DNA from 4 places in the Streptomyces sp. Je 1-369 genome. Region 3 is predicted to be linked to each of the others. Evidence: riboswitches for the same ligand, from Rfam matches in the RefSeq annotation. Region 3 holds a riboswitch; each other region holds the start of a gene.
What was found. Region 3 has a riboswitch for cobalamin ahead of cobN (cobaltochelatase subunit CobN). Riboswitches for the same ligand answer to the same signal wherever they lie in the genome.

Region 1: linked by a shared signal. The riboswitch ahead of NOO62_RS15350 (ABC transporter substrate-binding protein) and the one ahead of cobN (cobaltochelatase subunit CobN) in region 3 are both predicted to bind cobalamin.
Region 2: linked by a shared signal. The riboswitch ahead of metE (5-methyltetrahydropteroyltriglutamate--homocysteine S-methyltransferase) and the one ahead of cobN (cobaltochelatase subunit CobN) in region 3 are both predicted to bind cobalamin.
Region 4: linked by a shared signal. The riboswitch ahead of NOO62_RS26695 (ribonucleoside-diphosphate reductase subunit alpha) and the one ahead of cobN (cobaltochelatase subunit CobN) in region 3 are both predicted to bind cobalamin.

Annotation. Positions count from the first base shown of each region.
Region 1 is NZ_CP101750.1:3,368,319-3,374,066, forward strand. It holds gene NOO62_RS15345 (FecCD family ABC transporter permease) at 6-1,028, opposite strand; gene NOO62_RS15350 (ABC transporter substrate-binding protein) at 1,034-2,005, opposite strand; cobalamin riboswitch at 2,049-2,211, opposite strand; gene NOO62_RS15355 (M67 family metallopeptidase) at 2,175-2,597, opposite strand; gene NOO62_RS15360 (amino acid permease) at 2,683-4,182, opposite strand; gene NOO62_RS15365 (DUF2017 domain-containing protein) at 4,555-5,157, opposite strand; gene clpS (ATP-dependent Clp protease adapter ClpS) at 5,197-5,511, opposite strand; gene NOO62_RS15375 (nicotinate phosphoribosyltransferase) at 5,603-5,748, shown strand, end outside.
Region 2 is NZ_CP101750.1:8,267,320-8,273,067, reverse strand. It holds gene aceA (isocitrate lyase) at 1-563, shown strand, start outside; partial or broken gene NOO62_RS36530 (malate synthase) at 691-1,611, shown strand; cobalamin riboswitch at 1,803-2,022, shown strand; gene metE (5-methyltetrahydropteroyltriglutamate--homocysteine S-methyltransferase) at 2,186-4,510, shown strand; gene NOO62_RS36520 (hypothetical protein) at 4,723-5,139, shown strand; gene NOO62_RS36515 (MarR family winged helix-turn-helix transcriptional regulator) at 5,140-5,673, opposite strand.
Region 3 is NZ_CP101750.1:6,712,669-6,718,416, reverse strand. It holds gene NOO62_RS30305 (precorrin-2 C(20)-methyltransferase) at 1-106, opposite strand, end outside; gene NOO62_RS30300 (precorrin-8X methylmutase) at 103-744, opposite strand; gene NOO62_RS30295 (cobalamin biosynthesis protein CobG) at 741-2,069, opposite strand; cobalamin riboswitch at 2,175-2,311, shown strand; gene cobN (cobaltochelatase subunit CobN) at 2,345-5,748, shown strand, end outside.
Region 4 is NZ_CP101750.1:5,826,073-5,831,820, reverse strand. It holds gene NOO62_RS26705 (DUF3311 domain-containing protein) at 1-4, shown strand, start outside; gene mctP (monocarboxylate uptake permease MctP) at 1-1,647, shown strand; cobalamin riboswitch at 1,741-1,877, shown strand; gene NOO62_RS26695 (ribonucleoside-diphosphate reductase subunit alpha) at 2,008-4,428, shown strand; gene NOO62_RS26690 (ribonucleotide-diphosphate reductase subunit beta) at 4,428-5,450, shown strand; gene NOO62_RS26685 (cytochrome P450) at 5,508-5,748, opposite strand, start outside.

The DNA.
Region 1 (5,748 bases), 3.3 Mb from region 3:
GGTCGTCATGCCGGTACTCCTTCGTTGCGCCGCCTCAGCATCCACAGGAAGAACGGGCCGCCGGTGAGCGCGGTGAGCACGCCGACGGGGATGTCCTGCGGCGCGGCGACGGTGCGCGCGGCGAGGTCGGCGGCGACCAGGAACACCGCGCCCATCAGCGCGACGACCGGGAGCAGCGCGCGGTGGGCGGCGCCGACCAGCATGCGGGCGGCGTGCGGCACCATCAGGCCGACGAAGCCGATGGCGCCGCTGTAGGCGACGAGGGCGCCGGTGAGGAGTGAGGCGAGGACGAAGACGCCGGCGCGGAAGCGGGCGGCGTCGAGGCCGAGGACGGTGGCGCCCTCCTCGCCCGCGAGGAGCAGGTCGAGGGGGCGGGCCATGGACATGAGGAGGGCCGTGCCGATGACGAGGGTGACGCAGGGCAGGGCGAGCATGTCCCAGCGGGCGGTGCCGAGGCCGCCGAGTGTCCAGTACAGGACTTCCTTGAGGTGGTCGGCGCTGTCGGCGGTGACCAGGATGAGGCTGGTCAGGGCGGTGAGGATGTACGAGACGGCGACGCCCGCGAGGATCAGTCGGCCGGTGGCGAAGCTGCCGCTGCCGCCGCGTGCGAGGGCGTAGACGAGGATCAGGGAGATCAGGGCGCCCGCGAAGGAGGCGGCCGGGATGGTGACGGTGGTCGACAGGGCGGCGCCGAGGCCGAAGACGGAGCCGAGGACGATCGCGCAGACCGCGCCGACGGAGGCGCCGGAGGAGACGCCGAGCAGGAACGGGTCGGCGAGGGGGTTGCGGACGAGGGCCTGGAGGACGGTGCCGATGACGGCGAGGCCGGCTCCGACGGTGGCTCCGAGGATGACCCGCGGGAGCCGGACGTCCAGGACGATGGTGCGGAACGGGGAGGGGCCCGCGCGTCCCGTGAGGATCTCCAGGACGTCGGCGGTCGGGATGCGGACGGAGCCGAGGGCCACCCCTGCCATGACGGCCACCGCGAGGGCCGCGCAGAGCGTGGTGATGACGGTGGCGTAGCGCATGCGCTTCACAGCTGCGCCGCCAGCTTCCTCACCGCCTCGGGTGCTCGTACTCCTGTGACCATGTCCGACAGGGGCAGCACGGCGAAGCTCTTGTTCTTGATGGCGGGGACGTCCTGGAGGGCGGGGTCGTCGAGGAGGCGCTTCTTCTTCTGGGCGACGGTCGTGGCGCCGTAGTCGAGGATGAGGATGGTCTCGGGCTTGTTCTTCACGACGGACTCCCAGGACGCGTCGCTGAAGGACTTGTCCACGTGGGCGAAGACGTTGCGGCCGCCCGCCCGCTTGATGATGTCGTTGCCGATGCCGCGGCCGCCCGCCGTGAACGCGGTCTTGTCGCCGCTGTCGTAGACGAAGACGGAGAGGGGTTTCCTGCCCTTGGTCTTCTCGGCGGTGGCGGCGAGTGCGCGCTGTGCGCCGCTGACCCACCGGTCCGCGCGGGCCCGCACCCCGAAGGTGGAGCCGACCTCGCGGACCTCGCGGTAGACGTCGTCCATGGAGACGGGCTTCTTGGCGCAGCCCTCCACGTTGAGGCGGCTCTTGATGCCGGACTTGGCGAGCGCGGAGCGGCTGCGGCCGTCGCCCGCGAGGAAGGCGCTCGCGTAGCCGCCGTAGACGAAGTCGGGGTTGGCGGCGAGCAGCTTCTCGTAGGAGGGGTACTCCTTGGCGACGACGGGCACGGAGTCGTACGCCTTCTCATACTTGGGCAGGACCTTGTCGTCGAGGTAGGCCGTGCCGGTGAGGTGGTCCTTGAGGCCGAGTTCCAGCATCACTTCGGTGGTGTGCTGGTTCATGGTGACGGCGCGCTTCGGGGGTGCGTCGTACGTCGTTCGCACACCGCAGTTGGTGACGGTGTACGGGAATCCGGCGGCCTTGGCGGCGGGCTCGGTGTCACCGCCTGCGTCCGACGAGGAGCACGCGGCGAGCGGGACGAGCAGGGCCGCGGCGGCGAGGGCGCGTATGCCGGTGTGACGGCGGGACATGGCTGAACTTCCTCCTTCAGGGGATTTCCGCGTCCCCTGCGTTGCGTGGAGAAGGGCGGCAGGTCAGTTCCTGACTCCCCCGGCCCCGGTGTCGGGGTGGGGTCACAGTGGCGGGACCGTGCCGGGTTCGCACCGGCTTCCTGGGTCCTGCCGCCCTCATGAGTAAAGCTCAGTATGCCTCGACGACCTTTACCTCTTCTTCGGTGACCTCGCCGTTCACGATCCGGTACGAGCGGAACTGGAAGGGGCCCGCGTCGTCGGTGTCCGCGGTGGAGACCAGGACGTAGTGCGCGCCGGGCTCGTTGGCGTAGGTGATGTCGGTGCGCGAGGGGTACGCCTCGGTCGCGGTGTGCGAGTGGTAGACGATCACCGGCTCCTCGTCGCGGTCGTCCATCTCGCGGTAGAGCTTGAGCAGGTCACCCGAGTCGAACTCGTAGAACGTGGGCGACCGTGCGGCGTTCAGCATCGGGATGAACCGCTCGGGGCGCCCGGTGCCCTCCGGGCCCGCGACCACGCCGCACGCCTCGTCGGGGTGGTCCTGGCGCGCGTGCGCGACGATCTGGTCGTGGAGGGCCTGGGTGATGGTCAGCATGGCAGCCAGGATAAGCAGAGGGGCCCGCGCGTACCGAAGTGTGGTACGGGCGGGCCCGAATGCTGGACGGGGGCCTTGGGGAGCCTCAGTCCTTGGAGAGGGAGTCGTCCGAGGAGGACTCGCCGGAGACGCCGACCTTCCGCTTGTTGAAGGCCGCGGCCTGCGGGTTGCGGCTCTTGAGCACCAGGTACGACACGGTCAGGATCGCGGCCCAGACCGGAGCGGCGTACAGGGAGATACGCGCGTCCTTGTCGATGCCCATCATCACGATGACCATGCCGATGAAGAGCAGGGCGAACCAGCTGGTGTACGGGGCTCCCGGGGCGCGGAAGGTGGACTGCGGCAGCTCGCCGCGGTCGGCCTTGCGACGGTAGCGGATCTGGCAGGCCAGGATCATGATCCAGGCCCACATGCCGGAGATGGTGGCGAAGGAGACGACGTAGTTGAACGCCTCGCCCGGCCACTGGTAGTTGATCCAGACGCCGACCAGCATGAACGCGGCGGAGGCCGTGGTGCCGATCAGCGGCAGGCCGTTCTTCGTGAGCTTGGTGAAGAACTTGGGGCCCTGGCCGTTCATCGCCAGGTCGCGCAGCATGCGGCCGGTGGAGTACATGCCGGAGTTGCAGGAGGAGAGCGCGGCGGTGAGGACCACGAAGTTCACGATGGCGGCGCCGACGCCGAGGCCCATCTCCTCGAAGGCGGCGACGAACGGTGAGACGCCGGGCTTGAAGGAGGTCCACGGGACGACCGACAGGATCATGATGAGGGCGCCGACGTAGAAGACGGCGATGCGCCACGGCACGGTGTTGATGGCCTTGGGCAGGACGGTCTTCGGGTCCTTGGACTCGCCCGCGGTGACGCCGACGAGCTCGACGGCGAGGAAGGCGAACATCACGATCTGCAGGGTCATCAGCGTGGAGCCGATGCCGTTGGGGAAGAAACCGCCCTGGTTCCACAGGTGGGCCACGGTGGCGGTGTCACCGGCGTCGGAGAAGCCGATGGTGAGGATGCCGACGCAGATCAGGATCATGCCGATGATGGCGGTGACCTTGACCATCGAGAACCAGAACTCGAGCTCGCCGAAGAGCTTCACGGAGATGAGGTTCGCGCCGTACAGGATGACGGTGAAGACCAGCGCGTAGGCCCATTGCGGGAATGAGTCGTGGGTCCAGTACTGCATGTACTGGGCGGCCGCGGTGACTTCGGTGATGCCGGTGACGACCCAGAAGAGCCAGTACGTCCAGCCGGTCACGAATCCGAAGAACGGGCCCATGAACTCGCGTGCGTACTCCGAGAAGGAGCCGGACACGGGCCGGTACATGAGGAGCTCGCCGAGCGCCCGCATGATGAAGAAGATGACGAGGCCCGCGATGGCGTACGCCAGGATGAGGCTCGGTCCGGCCTTGTGGATGGCCTTGCCCGCGCCGAGGAACAGGCCGGTGCCGATGGCACCGCCGATCGCGATCATCTGGATCTGTCGGGCTCCGAGCCCGCGCTGGTATCCCTCGCCCTCGCCGGACGAGCCGTGCACGACCCCATTGCCGTCGTGCCCGTCGTGGTGCTCTTCGACCTGCACTGAGGTCATGGTGACGCCTTTCTCCATGCTGATCCGCGCCCGCACATCTGCGTTGTGGCTGCGGATCAGGTCCTGATCCCCCCGGATATGGATGGAGTGCTACCGGCGGTCTGCCGGCTGAAGCGCCCTCGGTGACATGGGTGGCGTCACCGAGCGGTCGTGAAGATTTATCACGGTGGCAACAGTGAGGGAATGAGCCACCTGTGGCGCACACCACAGGAAGAAGCGGACAAAGCACCCTTGACAGAGCAAAGCAGGGCAATGACTTGACGGGATCGTTATCCGGATTTGAGGCTCCGCTGAGCGAACCACGCTCCGGGCGGGCAGAACCTGTCCACTACAACAAATTTTGCTGCATTCTGCATGAACTTCTGCCCGGAATCAGTCCAGCAACGTCCCGACCAGCGTCTCCTGCAGTCCGCCGAGCCAGAGGTAGGCCATCACCATCGGCTTGCGGGGGTCGGAGTCCGGCAGGCGGTAGAGGAGATCGGCGTCGTCCTCGTCGCTCACTTCGAGGCGCGTGCCGATCGCGAGCCGGAGGTCGTTGAGGGCCGCCAGCCACCGCTGGGACTCCTCGACCGACAGTTTCAGGACAGCTCCGCCCTCGCCCGACGCCGTCATCGAGTCGAGCGAACGGATGACGACCAGGGCGTCGTCACGCTTCTTGGCCCGCAGGTCGTTCTCCGTGAAGCGCCGGAATTCCGCCGAATACGCCCGCAGTTCGTCCGCGTCGCTCGCGCCGTTCTCGCTCCCCGGACCGCCGTACGCGTCGGGCAGCAGACGCTGCATCACCGGATCGGCGGGCGGCTCGCTCGGCCCCTCGGCGAAGATCTCCGCGAGCGGGTCGTCGGAGACCTCGCCGCCGGGACCCGGCCCGATCAGCTCCAGGAGCTGCACGGCGAGGGAGCGGATGATCGAGATCTCGACCTCGTCGAGCGCGACGGCGGCGCCGCCGCCGGGGATCGCTTCGAATTGTCCTGGCATCAGATGCGTCGCTACTTCCGGTCCGCTGCTTCCGGCCCGCTACTTGCGGTCCTGCTGAAGGGTGGCCCACAGCCCGTATCCGTGCATGGCCTGTACGTCGCGCTCCATCTCCTCGCGGCTGCCGCTGGAGACGACCGCGCGCCCCTTCTCGTGGACGTCCATCATCAGCTTCGTGGCCTTCTCCTTCGAGTACCCGAAGTAGGACTGGAACACATACGTCACGTAACTCATCAAATTGACCGGGTCGTTGTGCACGAGGGTGATCCAGGGGACGTCCGGCTCGGGGACGACGAGCGCCTCTTCGTCCGAATCCGGGCGGGTGATCTCTGCGGGAGCCGTACTCACACGCCCCATGCTGCCACCCCGAGAGGACCCTCGCACAAACGGCCTCCCGCGCGTCCACCGAAATCGTCAGAGTGACGAGATTGGGGGTAGCATCCTTCACATGAACACAGCGGACCTTGGCCTGCCGGTGGATGTTCCGTCGACAGCGCTCTTCACGGACCAGTACGAGCTGACGATGCTGCAGGCCGCGCTGCGGGCCGGCACCGGCGACCGGCGCTCCGTCTTCGAGGTCTTCACCCGCAGACT
Region 2 (5,748 bases), 1.6 Mb from region 3:
ACGAGCGCGACGCGGAGTTCGTGACGGGCGAGCGGACGGCGGAGGGCTTCTACCGGGTCAGGAACGGCATGGCCCCGGTGATCGCGCGCGGCCTCGCCTACGCCCCGTACGCCGATCTCATCTGGGTGGAGACCAGCACGCCGGACCTGGCGCAGGCCCGCGAGTTCGCCGAGGCGATCCACGCCGAGCACCCGGACCAGATGCTGGCCTACAACTGCTCGCCGTCCTTCAACTGGAAGGCCGCCCTCGACGACGACGAGATCGCCAAGTTCCAGCGCGAGCTGGGCGCGTTGGGCTACAAGTTCCAGTTCATCACCCTGGCCGGTTTCCACTCCCTCAACCACGGCATGTTCGACCTGGCACGCGGCTACGCGGACCACGGCATGACCGCGTACGTCGACCTCCAGGAGCGGGAGTTCGCGGCGCAGGAACACGGTTTCACCGCGGTCAGGCACCAGCGCGAGGTCGGTACCGGCTACTTCGACCTCGTGTCGACCGCGGTCAACCCCGCCTCCTCCACGACCGCGCTGGCGGGCTCCACGGAGGCGGAGCAGTTCCACTAGGTCTCCGCCGAGGGCAACACCCCGTGCCGACGCGGGGCGTGAGGTCGGCCGACCCGCCGTCCCCCGCGCCCCGCCTCCCCTCCTCCGCTCACCCCCTCCGCTCTCCCTCCCGCCCCAGGAGACCCCCATGCCCGCCAACACCCTCACCCGCCCCATCCGCGTCCTCGCCCCACCCTCCCCGCCCGGACACCGCCACGACGAGATCCTCACCCCGGCCGCCCTGGACTTCGTCGGCCGACTGGCCGCCCTCTTCGGCGAGCGGCGCGATGAGCTGCTGAAGGAACGGCGCCGCCAGGCCCTGCGGCTCGCGGCGGGCACGCCGCTCGACTTCCCCCTCGTCACCTCCGCCGTGCGCGACGACCCGACCTGGCACGTCGCCCCTCCGGCCCCCGGCCTCACCGACCGCCGCGTGGAGATCACAGGTCCGCCGGACCGCCGTATGACGGTCAACGCGCTCAACTCGGGGGCGCGGGTGTGGATGGCCGACTTCGAGGACGCCACCTCTCCGACCTGGGACAACGTGATCGGCGGGCAGCTGAACCTGCTGGACGCCATCGAGCGGCGCATCGACTTCACCGCTCCCGAGGGCAAGGAGTACCGGCTCGCCGACCGCGACCGGCTCGCCACGATCGTGGTCCGCCCGCGCGGCTGGCACCTGTCCGAGGAGCACCTGGAGTACGACGGCGAGCCCGTGCCCGCCTCCCTCGTCGACTTCGGCCTGTACTTCTTCCACTGCGCGCGGCGCCAGATCGACGCGGGTCACGGCCCGTACTTCTACCTGCCCAAGCTGGAGAACCGCTACGAGGCACGCCTGTGGAACAACGTCTTCGTCGCCGCGCAGGAGCTTTTGGGCATCCCCCGCGGAACGGTCCGTGCCACCGTCCTCATCGAGACGATCACGGCCGCCGTGCAGATGGAGGAGATCCTCTTCGAGCTCCGCGAGCACAGTTCGGGGCTCAACGCCGGTCGCTGGGACTACCTGTTCAGCCTCATCAAGACCTTCGGGCACCGCACGGACTTCCTGCTGCGTGAGCGCACCCGACCGACCCGATGACCTGGGCTGAGGGGCCCGGAGGCGGCCGCCCGCCGAGGGGGCGGGCGGTCGTCCGCGCGGACGGGCGGGAGGCAGCGGAGTGTGCCGCCTTCCCGCCCGCCCCGTGTGCGAAGCACATCGCGCACGTGTTCCACCTCACCTTGCGATTGCCGGGCACGGCCCGGCTCGTCGGCGGACGGCGCCGTAAGGTGATCAGTGCAGCTGGTTCGCCCCGTCCGCCAGACGGGAGCGTCGCAAGAGGGAACCCGGTGGGAATCCGGGACTGCCCCGCAGCGGTGAGCGGGAACGACCGCCGTCACATGCACTGGGACCGACGAACGGTCCTGGGAAGCGACGGCCAGTAGGTGTCCTCCCCGGAGGACGTGCCCGCGAGTCCGAAGACCTGCCCGCTGTCCGTGCCCGAACCATTCGTGCGCGGATATCCCGGTGACCTCGTGGGCGGGTCGGCGAACACATCTGACGGACGGCCGCGCCCGACGCGCGTACCCGGGCCGTCCGGTGCGTCACCCCTTCGCGCTCTCGTCCCGTCGCCGGGATCTCAGGGATTCATCTCGCGAAGGAGATCTCCGTGACCACCAGGACCGCAGCCGCGGCAGCACGGGCCACCGTGTACGGCTACCCCCGCCAGGGCCCGAACCGTGAACTGAAGAAGGCCGTCGAGGGCTACTGGAAGGGCCGCGTCACCGCCGACGCCCTCCGCGCCGCCGCCGCCGACCTCCGCCGCGCCAACTGGCGCGAGCTCGCCGACGCCGGCATGGGCGAAGTCCCCACCGGCGACTTCTCGTACTACGACCACGTCCTGGACACCACCGTCATGGTGGGCGCGATCCCGGAGCGGCACCGCGCCGCGGCCGACGCGGACGCCCTCGACGGCTACTTCGCCATGGCGCGCGGCACGCAGGACGTGGCGCCGCTCGAGATGACGAAGTGGTTCGACACCAACTATCACTATCTGGTACCGGAGTTGGGTCCGGGCACGGTGTTCACCGCCGACTCGTCCAAGCAGGTGGCCGAGTTCAAGGAGGCCCGTGCGCTGGGGCTGACGGCGCGGCCCGTGCTCGTCGGGCCGGTCACGTACCTCCTGCTGGCCAAGCCCGCGCCCGGGGTCGCCGCCGACTTCGACCCGCTGACACTCCTCGACCGGCTGCTTCCCGTGTACGCGGAGGTCCTCGCCGACCTGCGCGCGGCGGGCGCCGAATGGATCCAGCTGGACGAGCCCGCCCTCGTCCAGGACCGCACGGCCGCCGACCTCAACGCGGCCGAGCGCGCCTACCGTGACCTCGGCGCCCTCACCGACCGGCCCAAGCTGCTCGTCGCGTCGTACTTCGACCGGCTCGGCGACGCACTCCCCGTACTCGCCAAGGCTCCGGTCGAGGGTCTCGCCCTCGACTTCACCGGGGCGGCCGCCGCCAACCTCGAAGCGCTGGCCTCCGTGGGCGGACTGCCCGGCAAGCGTCTGGTCGCCGGTGTCGTCAACGGCCGCAACATCTGGGTCAACGATATGGAGAAGTCCCTGGCCATCCTCGGCACCCTGCTCGGCCTCGCCGAGCGGGTCGACGTGGCCGCGTCCTGCTCCCTCCTCCACGTCCCCATCGACACGGGCCTCGAACGGGACATCGAGCCACAGATCCTGCGCTGGCTGGCCTTCGCCCGCCAGAAGACGGGCGAGATCGTGACGCTCGCCCGCGGCCTGGCCCGCGGCACCCACACGATCTCCACCCAACTCGCCGCGAACCGCGCCGACCTGGCCTCCCGGGCGGGCTCCCCCATCACCCGCGACCCGGCCGTCCGCGCCCGCACCGGCGCCGTCACGGACGCCGACGCACGGCGCTCCCAGCCGTATGCGGAGCGGGCCGCCGCCCAGCGCACCGCGCTCGGCCTGCCGCTGCTGCCGACGACGACCATCGGGTCGTTCCCGCAGACCGGTGAACTGCGCACGGCCCGCGCCGACCTGCGGGCCGGGCGGATCGACGGCGCCGGGTACGAGGAGCGCATCAAGGCCGAGATCCAGGAGGTGATCTCGTTCCAGGAGAAGACGGGCATCGACGTCCTGGTGCACGGCGAGCCCGAGCGCAACGACATGGTGCAGTACTTCGCCGAGCAGCTCACCGGCTACCTCGCCACGCAGCACGGCTGGGTCCAGTCGTACGGCACCCGCTATGTGCGCCCGCCGATCCTCGCCGGTGACATCTCCCGCCCCGAACCGATGACGGTGCGCTGGACGACGTACGCGCAGTCCCTGACCGGCCGTCCCGTCAAGGGCATGCTCACCGGCCCGGTCACCATGCTCGCCTGGTCCTTCGTCCGTGACGACCAGCCGCTCGGCGACACCGCACGCCAGGTCGCCCTCGCCTTGCGCGACGAGGTCGACGACCTGGAGGCGGCGGGCACTTCGGTCATCCAGGTCGACGAGCCCGCCCTGCGCGAGACGCTGCCCCTGCGCGCCGCCGACCACCCCGCCTATCTGGCCTGGGCCACCGAGTCCTTCCGCCTCACCACGAGCGGGGTACGGCCGGACACCCAGATCCACACCCACATGTGCTACGCGGAGTTCGGCGACATCGTCCAGGCCATCGACGACCTCGACGCCGACGTCATCAGCCTGGAGGCCGCCCGCTCCCACATGCAGGTCGCCCGCGAGCTCGCCGCCCACGGCTATCCGCGCGAGGCGGGCCCCGGCGTGTACGACATCCACTCGCCGCGCGTCCCCGGCGCCGAGGAGGCCGCCGCCCTGCTGCGCGAGGGACTCGAAGCGATCCCCGCCGAACGGCTCTGGGTCAACCCCGACTGCGGTCTGAAGACGCGTGGTTGGCCGGAGACCCGCTCCTCGCTGGAGAACCTGGTCGCGGCGGCCAGGACGGTCCGCGAGGAAATCGGGACGAGCACGTCCTGACGCGTGTGACGAGCACGCCCGTACGGGTGTGATGAGCACGTCCTGACGGGTGTGTGCGGCGCTGCGGTTCGAACCGGAGCCGCGGCACACACCCGTACACACCTGTGGCTCGTAACGCTCACTCATGCCGCTTCGCGCTCTGCGTCGCGTTGCACCGTGCAAGGATGCGTCCACCCGAGCTGTACTCCGCGCCTCCCCCAAGGCCCCGCCTCATGAGACAAGTCCCCTCGCTCATGTTCGTCCTGTACGTGGCCTGCGCCGTGTGCAAGGCACATATCGCGCACCTCGAGTTCACCCCTCCCGGCGCGCATCCCGTGAGCATGCCGCGCTGGGACGCGATGGGCCGGGCCGCCTACGCCGCGTCCAGAGACCACTCGCTCTGGTGGTTCACCGTGGAGAGCGAGGCATACACGAACGGCGCGGGTGAGAACGTTTCGGACGACGACGCGGACCGCTGCCGAAGAGCCTTCCGCTATCCGCGCACCTTCGGCCGCGTCCACACGGCAGGCCTCAAGGGGGACGCGGGTTTCTGCGCGCGGTGCGACGTCCCCTACTGCGCCCGGCACTGGCGCCGCGAGGAGACGGGCGACGAGGGCACGACGCTCTGTCCGCTGGGCCACCGGCGCTGATCAGGCCCCGCGGCCGGCCGTCGCCTCGGCCCAGCCGAGCGGCTGTGGCGTCCGGCCGTCCGCGTCCGCCACCTGCGGTTCACCGCCTGCTTCGTTGAACGCGGTCAACGCCGCCACCAGCGCCCCGCGTTGCTCGGGAGCGAGCCGTTCGACGATGGCCGTGACCTCTTCCCGGCGCCGGGCGGTGACGGTCTCGACGGTCCGCCGCCCCTCCTCGGTGACCTGGAGCGACGTCTCACGCCGGTCGTGAGGGTTCACCTGCCGGTCGGCCAGCCCCATCGCGATGAGCCGGTCCACCATCCGCATGGCGGTCGACGGCGCCACCTGCAGATGCTCGGCGAGCGTGACCAGTTTCGTGGCGCCCCGCGTCGACAGGACGACGAGCATGCGGAACTGAGGGAGCGTCACTCGTTCCTCGACCTGCGCCAGGGATCGCGCCGACACGGCGATGAGCAGCCTCGACGCCGTCAGGACCGCTCGGGTCACCGCCTCGACGTCGTCCACGTCCTCACGACACTTCCCGGGTTCGGCCATGTGTCCTTTCTACTCCTTCCCGGCGGGTACCCGTCCGCCCCCTACGGTGACCGGGACACCGGTTGAGGCACAGGA
Region 3 (5,748 bases):
TCATCAGCGACGGATCGCCGGGGCCCAGCCCGACGCCGTAGAGCTGCCCCTTCGAACTCTGTTCGGTGGGCACGGGCAGGTCGGTGGAGATGGGCACGCCGCTCATTCCGCTTCGCTCGCAATCGCGTTGATCGCCGCCGCGGCCATCGCGCTGCCACCGCGACGTCCCCGTACGACCAGGTACTCCACGCCGGAGGTGTGCGCGGCGAGCGCGTCCTTCGACTCGGCCGCGCCGACGAAGCCGACCGGGATGCCGAGGATCGCGGCCGGTCGGGGCGCGCCCTCCTCGATCATCTCCAGGAGGCGGAAGAGGGCGGTGGGCGCGTTGCCGATGGCGACGACGGCGCCTTCGAGGCGGTCGCGCCAGAGTTCGAGCGCGGCGGCACTGCGGGTGGTGCCGAGCCGCGCGGCGAGGTCCGGCACGGACGGGTCGGCGAGGGTGCAGACCACGTCGTTGTCGGCGGGCAGCCGCTTGCGCGTGACGCCGCTCGCGACCATGTTCGCGTCGCAGAGGATCGGCGCGCCGTCGCGCAGCGCCTTGCGGGCGTCGGCGATCACGCGCGGGCTGTACGAGAGGTCGCGCACGAGGTCGACCATTCCGCAGGCGTGGATCATCCGGACCGCGACCTGGCTGACGTCGGCGGGCAGGCCTTGGAGGTCCGCCTCCGCGCGGATGGTGGCAAAGGACTCGCGGTAGATCGCCGCGCCGTCCTTCTCGTAGTCGAACACTGTGCTCTCGCTCATCTCGTGGCCGTTGGTTTCGTGGTGGTACGTGCGGTGGTGACCGCTTCGGTCAGGGTTCCGCCCGTGACGGGGACGGTGGAGCCTCCGGTGTGCAGCGTCACTTCGTAGTCGCCGTCCCCGGTGGCGAGGACGTCGACCCAGTCGCCGTGCGGGTGCCCGCACCGCCGTGCGCAGCCGGACCAGTGGACGGGCAGGGACCCGTGGCCCGGCACCGCGTCCGCACGGACGTCGGCGAGGGACTTGGCGCACCCGGGGCGGCCGGTGCAGGCGCCGACGCCGAGCCAGGGCGAGCCGGGGTCGGTGAGGTACCCGGCCTCGGTCAGCGAGCCCAGCCGCTTCCGGGCGCTCCCCTCGTCAGCAAAGCCGGGAAGCACGAAGCCGCGCCACGGGGTGACGCGGAGCTCGTCCGCGGGCAGCGGCAGCAGGGCCCGCCACTGCCCGACGCTGACGCGCCCGAGCGGGGCGTGCACGGAGACGGCACGCCCGATGACACCGGGCGGCGGCGGACCACCCGGGCCCGCCGAACCACCCGAGCCCACAGCCCCCGGCCCCGCCGAACCACCCGAGCCCACAGCCCCCGGCCCGACCCGCACCGCCCCGATCCCCGCCCCCTCCAGTGCCCCAGCCAGGTCGATGGCCCGGCCGACGGGCAGCTCCCCCACCCGCCAAGCCCCGTTCCCCGCATCGGCCGCCGCGGCGAGAAACGCTCCCGCCCCGGCGAGCGCCGCACGCGGGGCGTCGGCTCCGGCGACCCGGAAGGCGAGGTCCCCCACTCCGACCACCACCGTCCCGCCCGATTCTGCGATCAAGGTCACATCGCCGCCGAGTCCGGCCACGTCCCCCCGACCGTCGTCGAGGACGAAGAGGAAACGGCCGGAGAGGGCCGTCGTCCACTGCTCCGCGCAGAGGAGTCCGTCCAGCTCGCGGGCCCACAACTGGACGTCGGCGCGGCCGAATCCGTCGGTTCCCGCGAGGGGGGACGCCAGCACGTTCCGGACGCGTTCGTGCCGTTCGGAGGGGAGCAGGCCCGCGTCCGCGAGCAGCGCGGAGAGTTCGCCGCCGCACGCGTCGCCGAGGCCGCGCAGCTCGACGTTGCCGCGTGAGGTGATGCTGAGATTCCCGTCGGCCAAACGCTCCGCGGCGGCCCCCAGAACCGCCACCTGACGCCCCGTCAGAAGCCCGCCGGGCAGCCGGAGTCGAGCCAGGAGGCCGTCGTCGGCGCGGTGCAGGCGCAGAGCTCCGGGGCAGGCGTCGCCCCGGTCACGTATGGGGGATTCGCCCTGGTCTGAGGAGGGTGCTGGGGTGGGCGGCATGGCGGCGAGCATACCCACGCGGATCCGGCCGGTCGCCTCCCGAGCCGGACCGTCCTGGCAGGTGGCCGCACCGCGGAGCGCGGGCAGGACTTACTATGCAGGCGGCGGGCTACGAAGTCCGTCGACGCCAGCGACGGCGTGGGTCCACCAGGACCCGAGGGAGGAAGCCCGGTGTGAATCCGGCGCGGTCCCGCCACTGTGAGCCCCACCCGTGGGGCGAGCCAGGAACTCCTGCCGTCCATACGACCACCCGGGGCGCGGACACCCCGAGGAAGGCCTGCGCCCGCATGCTTCTGCTGTTGTCGACCTCCGACACCGACCTGCTCAGCGCCCGCGCGGCGGGAGGCCCGGTCGACTACCGGTTCGCCAACCCGTCCCGCCTCGACCTCGGGGAGCTCCCCGCGCTGCTCGACGGCATCGACCTCGTCGTCGTACGCCTCCTCGGCGGCGTCCGCGCCTGGCAGGACGGCCTTGACCAGCTCATCGCCACCGGCCTCCCCGTGGTCGTGCTCACCGGCGAACAGGCACCCGACGCCCAGCTCATGGCCTCCTCGACCGTGCCCGTCGGCATCGCCGCGGAGTCGCACGCCTACCTGGCGCACGGCGGTCCCGCGAACCTGGAGCAGCTGGCCCGCTTCCTCTCCGACACCGTGCTGCTCACCGGCCACGGCTTCGAGCCGCCGGCCCCCGCCCCGTCGTGGGGCCCGCTGGAGCGCACCGCCCGCGTCGGCGTCGAGGGTCCGACCGTCGCGGTGCTCTACTACCGCGCCCACCACATGAGCGGCAACACCGCGTTCGTGGACGCGCTGTGCGGCGCGATCGAGGACGCGGGCGCCCGGGCGCTGCCGCTGTACGTGGCGTCGCTGCGCGCCCCCGAGCCCGAGCTCATCGAGGAGCTGCGCGCCGCCGACGCCATCGTGACCACCGTCCTCGCGGCCGGCGGCACCAAGCCCGCCGAGGCCTCCGCGGGCGGTGACGACGAGTCGTGGGACGCGGGCGCGCTGACCGGCCTCGACGTGCCGATCCTCCAGGCGCTCTGCCTGACCGGGTCGCGCTCGGCCTGGGAGGAGAACGACGAGGGCGTCTCGCCGCTCGACGCCGCGAGCCAGATCGCGGTGCCGGAGTTCGACGGCCGCCTCATCACCGTCCCCTTCTCCTTCAAGGAGATCGACGAGGACGGCCTTCCCGCGTACGTCGCCGACGCCGAGCGCGCGGCCCGCGTCGCCGGTATCGCCGTACGCCACGCACGCCTCAAGCACATCCCGGCCGCCGACAAGCGCCTCGCCCTGGTGCTTTCCGCGTACCCGACGAAGCACTCCCGCATCGGCAACGCGGTCGGCCTTGACACCCCGGCGTCCGCCGTCGAGCTGCTGCGCCGACTCCGCGCCGAGGGGTACGACTTCGGCCCCGAGGCCGACATCCCCGGTCTGGTCTCCGGCGACGGCGACGAGCTGATCCGCGCGCTCATCGACGCGGGCGGCCACGACCAGGACTGGCTCACCGAGGAGCAGCTCGCCGCCAACCCGGTGCGCATCCCCGCCGCCGACTACAAACGGTGGTACGCGACGCTGCCGCAGGAGCTGCGCGACTCCGTCGAGCAGCACTGGGGCCCGCCGCCCGGCGAGATGTTCCTCGACCGGTCCCGCGTGGGCCAGGGCGGCGACCCGGAGGGCGACATCGTCCTCGCGGCGCTGCGCCGCGAGAACCTGCTCATCCTCATCCAGCCGCCGCGCGGCTTCGGCGAGAACCCCATCGCGATCTACCACGACCCCGATCTGCCGCCGTCGCACCACTACTTGGCGGCGTACCGGTGGATCGCGGCGCCCGCCGCCGACAACGGCTTCGGCGCGGACGCGATGATCCACCTCGGCAAGCACGGCAACCTGGAGTGGCTGCCCGGCAAGAACGCGGGCCTCTCGGCGGCCTGCGGTCCCGACGCCGCGCTCGGGGACCTGCCGCTGGTCTACCCCTTCCTGGTCAACGACCCGGGCGAGGGCACGCAGGCCAAGCGCCGCGTCCACGCCACGCTCATCGACCACCTGGTGCCGCCGATGGCGCGCGCCGACTCCTACGGCGACATCGCGCGCCTGGAGCAGCTCCTCGACGAGTACGCGCAGATCAGCTCCATGGACCCGGCGAAGCTCCCGGCGATCCGCGCGCAGATCTGGACGCTCATCCAGGCTGCGAAGCTCGACCACGACCTGGGCCTCGAACAGCGCCCGGACGACGACGGCTTCGACGACTTCCTGCTCCACGTCGACGGCTGGCTCTGCGAGATCAAGGACATGCAGATCCGCGACGGTCTGCACGTCCTCGGCAACCCGCCGGCCGGCGCCGACCGCGTCAACCTCGTCCTCGCGGTGCTGCGCGCCCGCCAGATCTGGGGCGGCACGACCGCGCTGCCGGGTCTGCGGGAGGCCCTCGGCCTCGACGAGTCGGCAGCGACGCGTGTGACGGCCGACGAGGCCGAGGCCACGGCGCGCGCGCTGGTCCAGGCGATGGACGACGCGGACTGGGACCCGGCGGCCGTGGCCTCCGTGGCCGCGGACCACGGCGAGCAGGTCGCCGCGATCCTGGAGTTCGCGGCCCGCGAGGTCGTGCCGCGCCTCGCGGCGACCACCGCCGAGCTCGACCACGCCGTGCACGCCCTGAACGGCGGCTTCGTCCCCGCGGGCCCGTCCGGATCGCCGCTGCGCGGCCTGGTCAACGTCCTGCCGACCGGCCGCAACTTCTACTCGGTCGACCCGAAGGCCGTCCCCTCCCGCCTGGCGTGGGAGACGGGCCAGGCGCTCGCCGACTCTCTCGTGGAGCGGTACACGCAGGACAACGACGGCACGTACCCGACCTCCGTGGGCCTGTCCCTGTGGGGCACGAGCGCGATGCGCACCGCGGGCGACGACGTCGCCGAAGCGATGGCGCTGCTCGGCATCCGCCCGGTCTGGGACGACGCGTCCCGCCGTGTGACGGGCCTCGAGGCCATCCCGTACGAGGAGCTGGGCCGCCCGCGCATCGACGTGACGCTGCGCATCTCGGGCTTCTTCCGCGACGCGTTCCCGCACACGATCGGCCTGCTCGACGACGCGGTGCGGCTCGCCGCCTCCCTGGACGAGCCCGCCGACCGCAACTACGTGCGCGCCCACGCCCAGGCCGACCTCGCCGAGCACGGCGACGAGCGCCGGGCCACCACCCGCATCTTCGGTTCGCGCCCCGGCACGTACGGCGCGGGTCTGCTCCAGCTCATCGACTCCCGCGACTGGCGCACCGACGCGGACCTCGCCGAGGTCTACACGGTGTGGGGCGGTTACGCGTACGGCCGCGGTCTCGAAGGCCGCCCGGCGCGCGCCGAGATGGAGACGGCCTACAAGCGCATCGCGGTGGCCGCGAAGAACACGGACACCCGCGAGCACGACATCGCGGACTCGGACGACTACTTCCAGTACCACGGCGGCATGGTGGCGACCGTGCGCGCGCTGCGGGGCACGGCCCCGGAGGCGTACATCGGCGACTCGACCCGCCCCGAGACGGTCCGCACCCGCACGCTCGTCGAGGAGACCAGCCGCGTCTTCCGTGCGCGTGTGGTCAACCCGAAGTGGATCGAGGCGATGCGCCGCCACGGCTACAAGGGTGCCTTCGAACTCGCCGCGACCGTGGACTACTTGTTCGGGTACGACGCCACGACGGGCGTCGTCGC
Region 4 (5,748 bases), 890 kb from region 3:
GTGACCACACTCGCATCGGGCGGCGTCAACGGCGTCGCACTCGGCGTCTTCATCTTCTTCTTCCTCGCCGTCACCGTCATGGGCTTCCTCGCCGCCAACTGGCGCAAGGCGGAGAACGAGCAGAGCCTCGACGAATGGGGCCTCGGCGGCCGCTCGTTCGGCACCTGGGTCACCTGGTTCCTGCTCGGCGGCGACCTGTACACCGCCTACACGTTCGTGGCCGTCCCGGCGGCGATCTACGCGGCGGGCGCGGCCGGCTTCTTCGCCGTGCCGTACACGATCCTCGTCTACCCGCTGATCTTCACCTTCCTGCCGCGCCTGTGGTCGGTCTCGCACAAGCACGGCTACGTGACCACCTCCGACTTCGTGCGCGGGCGCTTCGGCTCCAAGGGGCTCTCGCTGGCGGTCGCCGTCACCGGCATCCTCGCCACGATGCCGTACATCGCGCTCCAGCTGGTGGGCATCCAGGCCGTCCTCGACGTCATGGGGGTCGGCGGCGGTCCCGACACCAACTGGTTCATCAAGGACCTGCCGCTGCTGATCGCGTTCGCGGTGCTCGCCGCGTACACCTACTCGTCGGGTCTGCGCGCGCCCGCGCTGATCGCGTTCGTGAAGGACGGTCTGATCTATCTCGTCATCGCCGTCGCGATCATCTACATCCCGATCAAGCTCGGTGGCTTCGACGAGATCTTCCAGGCGGCGAACGATAAGTTCTCGGCGGCGAACGACGCCGCGGGCAAGCCCGTCGCGGGGCTCGCACCCGGTGAGGCCGGGCAGTGGACGTACGCCACGCTCGCGCTCGGCTCCGCGCTCGCGCTGTTCATGTACCCGCACTCGATCACGGCGACGCTCTCCTCCAAGAGCCGCAACGTGATCCGCAAGAACACCACGATCCTGCCGCTCTACTCGCTGATGCTGGGCCTGCTCGCACTGCTCGGCTTCATGGCGATCGCGGCCGGGGTCAAGGTCGAGAACGGCCAGCTGGCCATCCCCCAGCTGTTCGAGAACATGTTCCCCGACTGGTTCACCGGCGTCGCCTTCGCCGCCATCGGCATCGGCGCGCTCGTGCCCGCGGCGATCATGTCGATCGCGGCCGCGAATCTCTTCACGAGGAACATCTACAAGGACTTCATCAAGCCGGACGCGACACCCGCGCAGGAGACCAGGGTCTCCAAGCTGGTCTCGCTCCTGGTGAAGGTGGGCGCGCTCGCCTTCGTCCTGACCATGGACAAAACGGTCGCGATCAACTTCCAGCTGCTCGGCGGCATCTGGATCCTGCAGACGATGCCCGCGCTGGTCGGCGGCCTGTTCACGCGGTGGTTCCACCGCTGGGCGCTGCTCGCGGGCTGGGCGGTCGGCATGGTCTACGGAACGGTCGCCGCGTACGGCGTCGCCTCGCCGACGCAGAAGCACTTCGGCGGCTCGTCCGACGAGATCCCCGGCATCGGCGAGATCGGCTACATCGGCCTCACCGCGTTCGTCCTGAACGTCGTCGTGACCGTGGTCATGACCTTCGTCCTGAAGGCCCTGAAGGCCCCCGAGGGCATCGACGAGACGTCGCCCGGGGACTACACGGCGGACGCGGGCGACCCCGGCGTCATCGAGGAACTGCCCCCGGCCACCGTGGGGGCGCCGGGCGGGCACTGACCCTTCCCTGCGTACGACCTACGGGCCGCCGGAGGAATCCGGCGGCCCGTTCTCGTGCTCTCCGACACAAGATATGGGGCTGCCACCCAGAGCCAGCACAAGATGTATGCTCGTGCTCGCTGTCGCCGCAGGGGAATCCGGTGCAAGTCCGGAACTGTCCCGCAACGGTAGACGTGTACGCATTTGTCGTACGCGGAGTCCGAAGACCTGCCGGCAGTGCACCCGTGCCGTCCGGCCCGGGTGCCGACCGTCCGGGCCTCGTGGAATGGGCCGGTGGACGCGGTACGCCGCCCTGCCCGGGTGCGCCCGTGTGTGCCATCCCCTCCTCCAGGCCCAGAGCCGAGCGAGGGAGAGCCCCACGTGACCATCGCGCCTGCCGAACCTGCGACAGCGCTGGCACCGCAGCCCACCGAAAGCGCTGAGGGTACCGACGCGCCGGGGACCGCGCTGCTGCGCACCCTGACCGACCTCACCGCCGACCTCCCCGACGCCGACCCCGGCCGGGTGGCCGCCGCCGCGCTGCGCGGCCGTTCGGCCCGGGCCGACGAGGCGGAGCTGCGGACCCTCGCCACCGAGGCGGCCGCGGGGCTCATCTCCGAGGACCCCGCGTACTCGAAGCTCGCCGCCAGGCTGCTCTCGCTCTCCATCGCCGCCGAGGCCGCCTCGCAGGGCGTGCGCTCCTTCACCGAGTCGATCGCCGTCGGCCACCGCGAGGGCCTGATCGCCGACCGCACCGCCGACTTCGTGGGCGCCCACGCGGCCCGCCTCGACGCGCTCGTGGACACCGCGCTCGCCGACGGCGCCGACTTCCGCTTCGGCTACTTCGGGCTGCGCACCCTGCACAGCCGCTACCTGCTGCGCCACCCGATCACCCGCCAGGTCATCGAGACCCCGCAGCACTTCATGCTGCGCGTGGCCGGCGGTCTCGCCGAGGACGAGAGTGCCCGCGCCGTCGACGAGGTCGCCGCGCTGTACGGCCTGATGAGCCGCCTCGACTACCTGCCGTCCTCGCCGACGCTCTTCAACTCCGGCACCCGCCACCCGCAGATGTCGTCCTGCTACCTCCTCGACTCCCCGCAGGACGAGCTCGACTCGATCTACGACCGCTACCACCAGGTCGCACGGCTCTCGAAGCACGCGGGCGGCATCGGACTCTCGTACTCCCGCATCCGCTCCCGCGGTTCGCTGATCCGCGGCACGAACGGGCACTCCAACGGCATCGTGCCGTTCCTGAAGACGCTGGACGCCTCCGTCGCCGCGGTGAACCAGGGCGGGCGGCGCAAGGGCGCGGCCGCGGTCTACCTGGAGACCTGGCACTCCGACATCGAGGAGTTCCTGGAGCTGCGCGACAACACCGGTGAGGACGCGCGCCGCACGCACAACCTCAACCTCGCGCACTGGATCCCCGACGAGTTCATGCGCCGGGTCGCCGCCGACCAGCCGTGGTCGCTGTTCTCGCCCTCCGACGTGCCGGAGCTCGTCGACCTGTGGGGCGACGCGTTCGACGCCGCCTACCGCAAGGCGGAGGCCGCCGGGCTCGCCAAGAAGAGCATGTCGGCCCGGGACCTGTACGGCCGCATGATGCGCACCCTCGCGCAGACCGGCAACGGCTGGATGACCTTCAAGGACGCCGCCAACCGCACCGCCAACCAGACGGCGGAGCCCGGCCACACCGTCCACTCCTCCAACCTGTGCACGGAGATCCTGGAGGTGACGGACGACGGGGAGACGGCCGTCTGCAACCTCGGCTCGGTCAACCTCGGCGCGTTCGTCGACCCGGCCGCGCAGGACATCGACTGGGAGCGGCTCGACGCCACCGTCCGCACCGCGGTGACCTTCCTCGACCGCGTCGTCGACATCAACTTCTACCCGACCGAGCAGGCCGGGCGCTCCAACGCCAAGTGGCGCCCCGTGGGCCTCGGCGCGATGGGCCTCCAGGACGTCTTCTTCCAGCTGAAGCTGGCTTTCGACTCCCCCGAGGCGCGCGCCCTGTCCACCCGCATCGCCGAGCGCATCATGCTCGCGTCGTACGAGGCCTCCGCCGACCTCGCCCAGCGCCACGGCCCGCTCCCCGCCTGGGAGAAGACCCGCACCGCGCGTGGCGTCCTGCACCCCGACCACTACGGCGTCGACCTGACATGGCCGGAGCGCTGGGCGGCGCTGCGGGAGCGCATCGCCGCGACCGGCATGCGCAACTCGCTGCTCCTCGCCATCGCACCGACCGCGACCATCGCGTCCATCGCCGGTGTCTACGAGTGCATCGAGCCGCAGGTCTCCAACCTCTTCAAGCGCGAGACGCTGTCAGGCGAGTTCCTCCAGGTCAACGGCTACCTGGTGGAGGAGCTGAAGCGGCACGGCCTGTGGGACGCGAAGACCCGTGAGGCGCTGCGCGAGTCCAACGGCTCGGTGCAGGGCTTCGACTGGGTGCCCGCGGACGTCCGCGCCCTGTACCGCACGGCGTGGGAGATCCCGCAGCGCGGCCTGATCGACATGGCCGCCGACCGCACCCCGTTCCTCGACCAAGCGCAGTCGCTGAACCTCTTCCTGGAGACGCCGACCATCGGCAAGCTCTCCTCGATGTACGCGTACGCCTGGCAGCGCGGCCTGAAGACCACGTACTACCTGCGCTCACGCCCCGCGACGCGCATCGCCCGCGCCGCCGGCGGTTCGAACGCCGCGCCCACCGCCCCCGCCCCCGTCCCCGTCCCCCAGCAGGTGACCGACCCCGACGCCGTCGCCTGCTCCCTGGAAAACCCCGAGTCCTGCGAGGCCTGCCAGTAATGAGCTCCACCACGAACAGCGAGAAGAACCTCCTCGACCCGGGCTTCGAGCTGACCCTGCGCCCCATGCGCTATCCCGACTTCTACGAGCGCTACCGGGACGCGATCAAGAACACCTGGACCGTCGAGGAGGTCGACCTCCACTCGGACGTCGCCGACCTCGCCAAGCTCAGCCCCGGCGAGCAGCACATGATCGGCCGCCTCGTCGCCTTCTTCGCGACCGGCGACTCGATCGTCTCGAACAACCTGGTGCTGACGCTCTACAAGCACATCAACTCCCCCGAGGCGCGGCTCTACCTGAGCCGTCAGCTCTTCGAGGAGGCCGTGCACGTCCAGTTCTATCTGACGCTGCTCGACACCTATCTGCCCGCCCCGGAGGACCGCGCGGCGGCCTTCGACGCGGTCGAGGAGATCCCCTCGATCCGTGAGAAGGCCGAGTTCTGCTTCCGGTGGATGGACTCGGTCGAGAAGCTGGACCGGCTGGAGACGCAGGCCGACCGCCGCCGCTTCCTGCTCAACCTGATCTGCTTCGCCGCGTGCATCGAGGGCCTCTTCTTCTACGGTGCCTTCGCGTACGTCTACTGGTTCCGCAGCCGGGGCCTGCTGCACGGCCTCGCCACCGGCACCAACTGGGTGTTCCGCGACGAGACGATGCACATGAGCTTCGCCTTCGACGTGGTCGACACGGTCCGCAAGGAGGAGCCGGAGCTCTTCGACGACGCGCTCAAGCAGCAGGTCACGGACATGCTGAAGGAGGCCGTCGAGGCCGAGCTGCAGTTCGCCCGCGACCTGTGCGGCGAGGGCCTGCCCGGCATGAACACGGACTCGATGCGCGAGTACCTGCAGTGCGTCGCCGACCAGCGTCTGCAGCGCCTCGGCTTCGCGCCGGTCTACGGCTCCGAGAACCCCTTCTCCTTCATGGAGCTGCAGGGCGTCCAGGAGCTGACCAACTTCTTCGAGCGGCGGCCCTCGGCCTATCAGGTCGCGGTGGAGGGCTCGGTCTCGTTCGACGACGAGTTCTAGACGCGCACGGTTGTGCCCGCCCCCGTCCTGCCGGACGGGGGCGGGCACCTTGGTGTGTCAACGCGGTGTGGCCCGCAGGACGAGCCGCTTGGGGTGCAGGGTGATGCCGACCTGGGTGCGGGTGTCGGTCTCCTTGACGGGCCGCAGACGCCACTTCGGGGCCACCGTCCCGAGGATGAGGGCGAGTTCCGCCAGGCTGAAGTGGTCGCCGGGGCACTTCCTGTTGCCGACGCTGAACGGCATCATCGCGAACTCCGGCACGTCACCGGCCCGTTCCGGATTCCACCGGTCGGGGTCG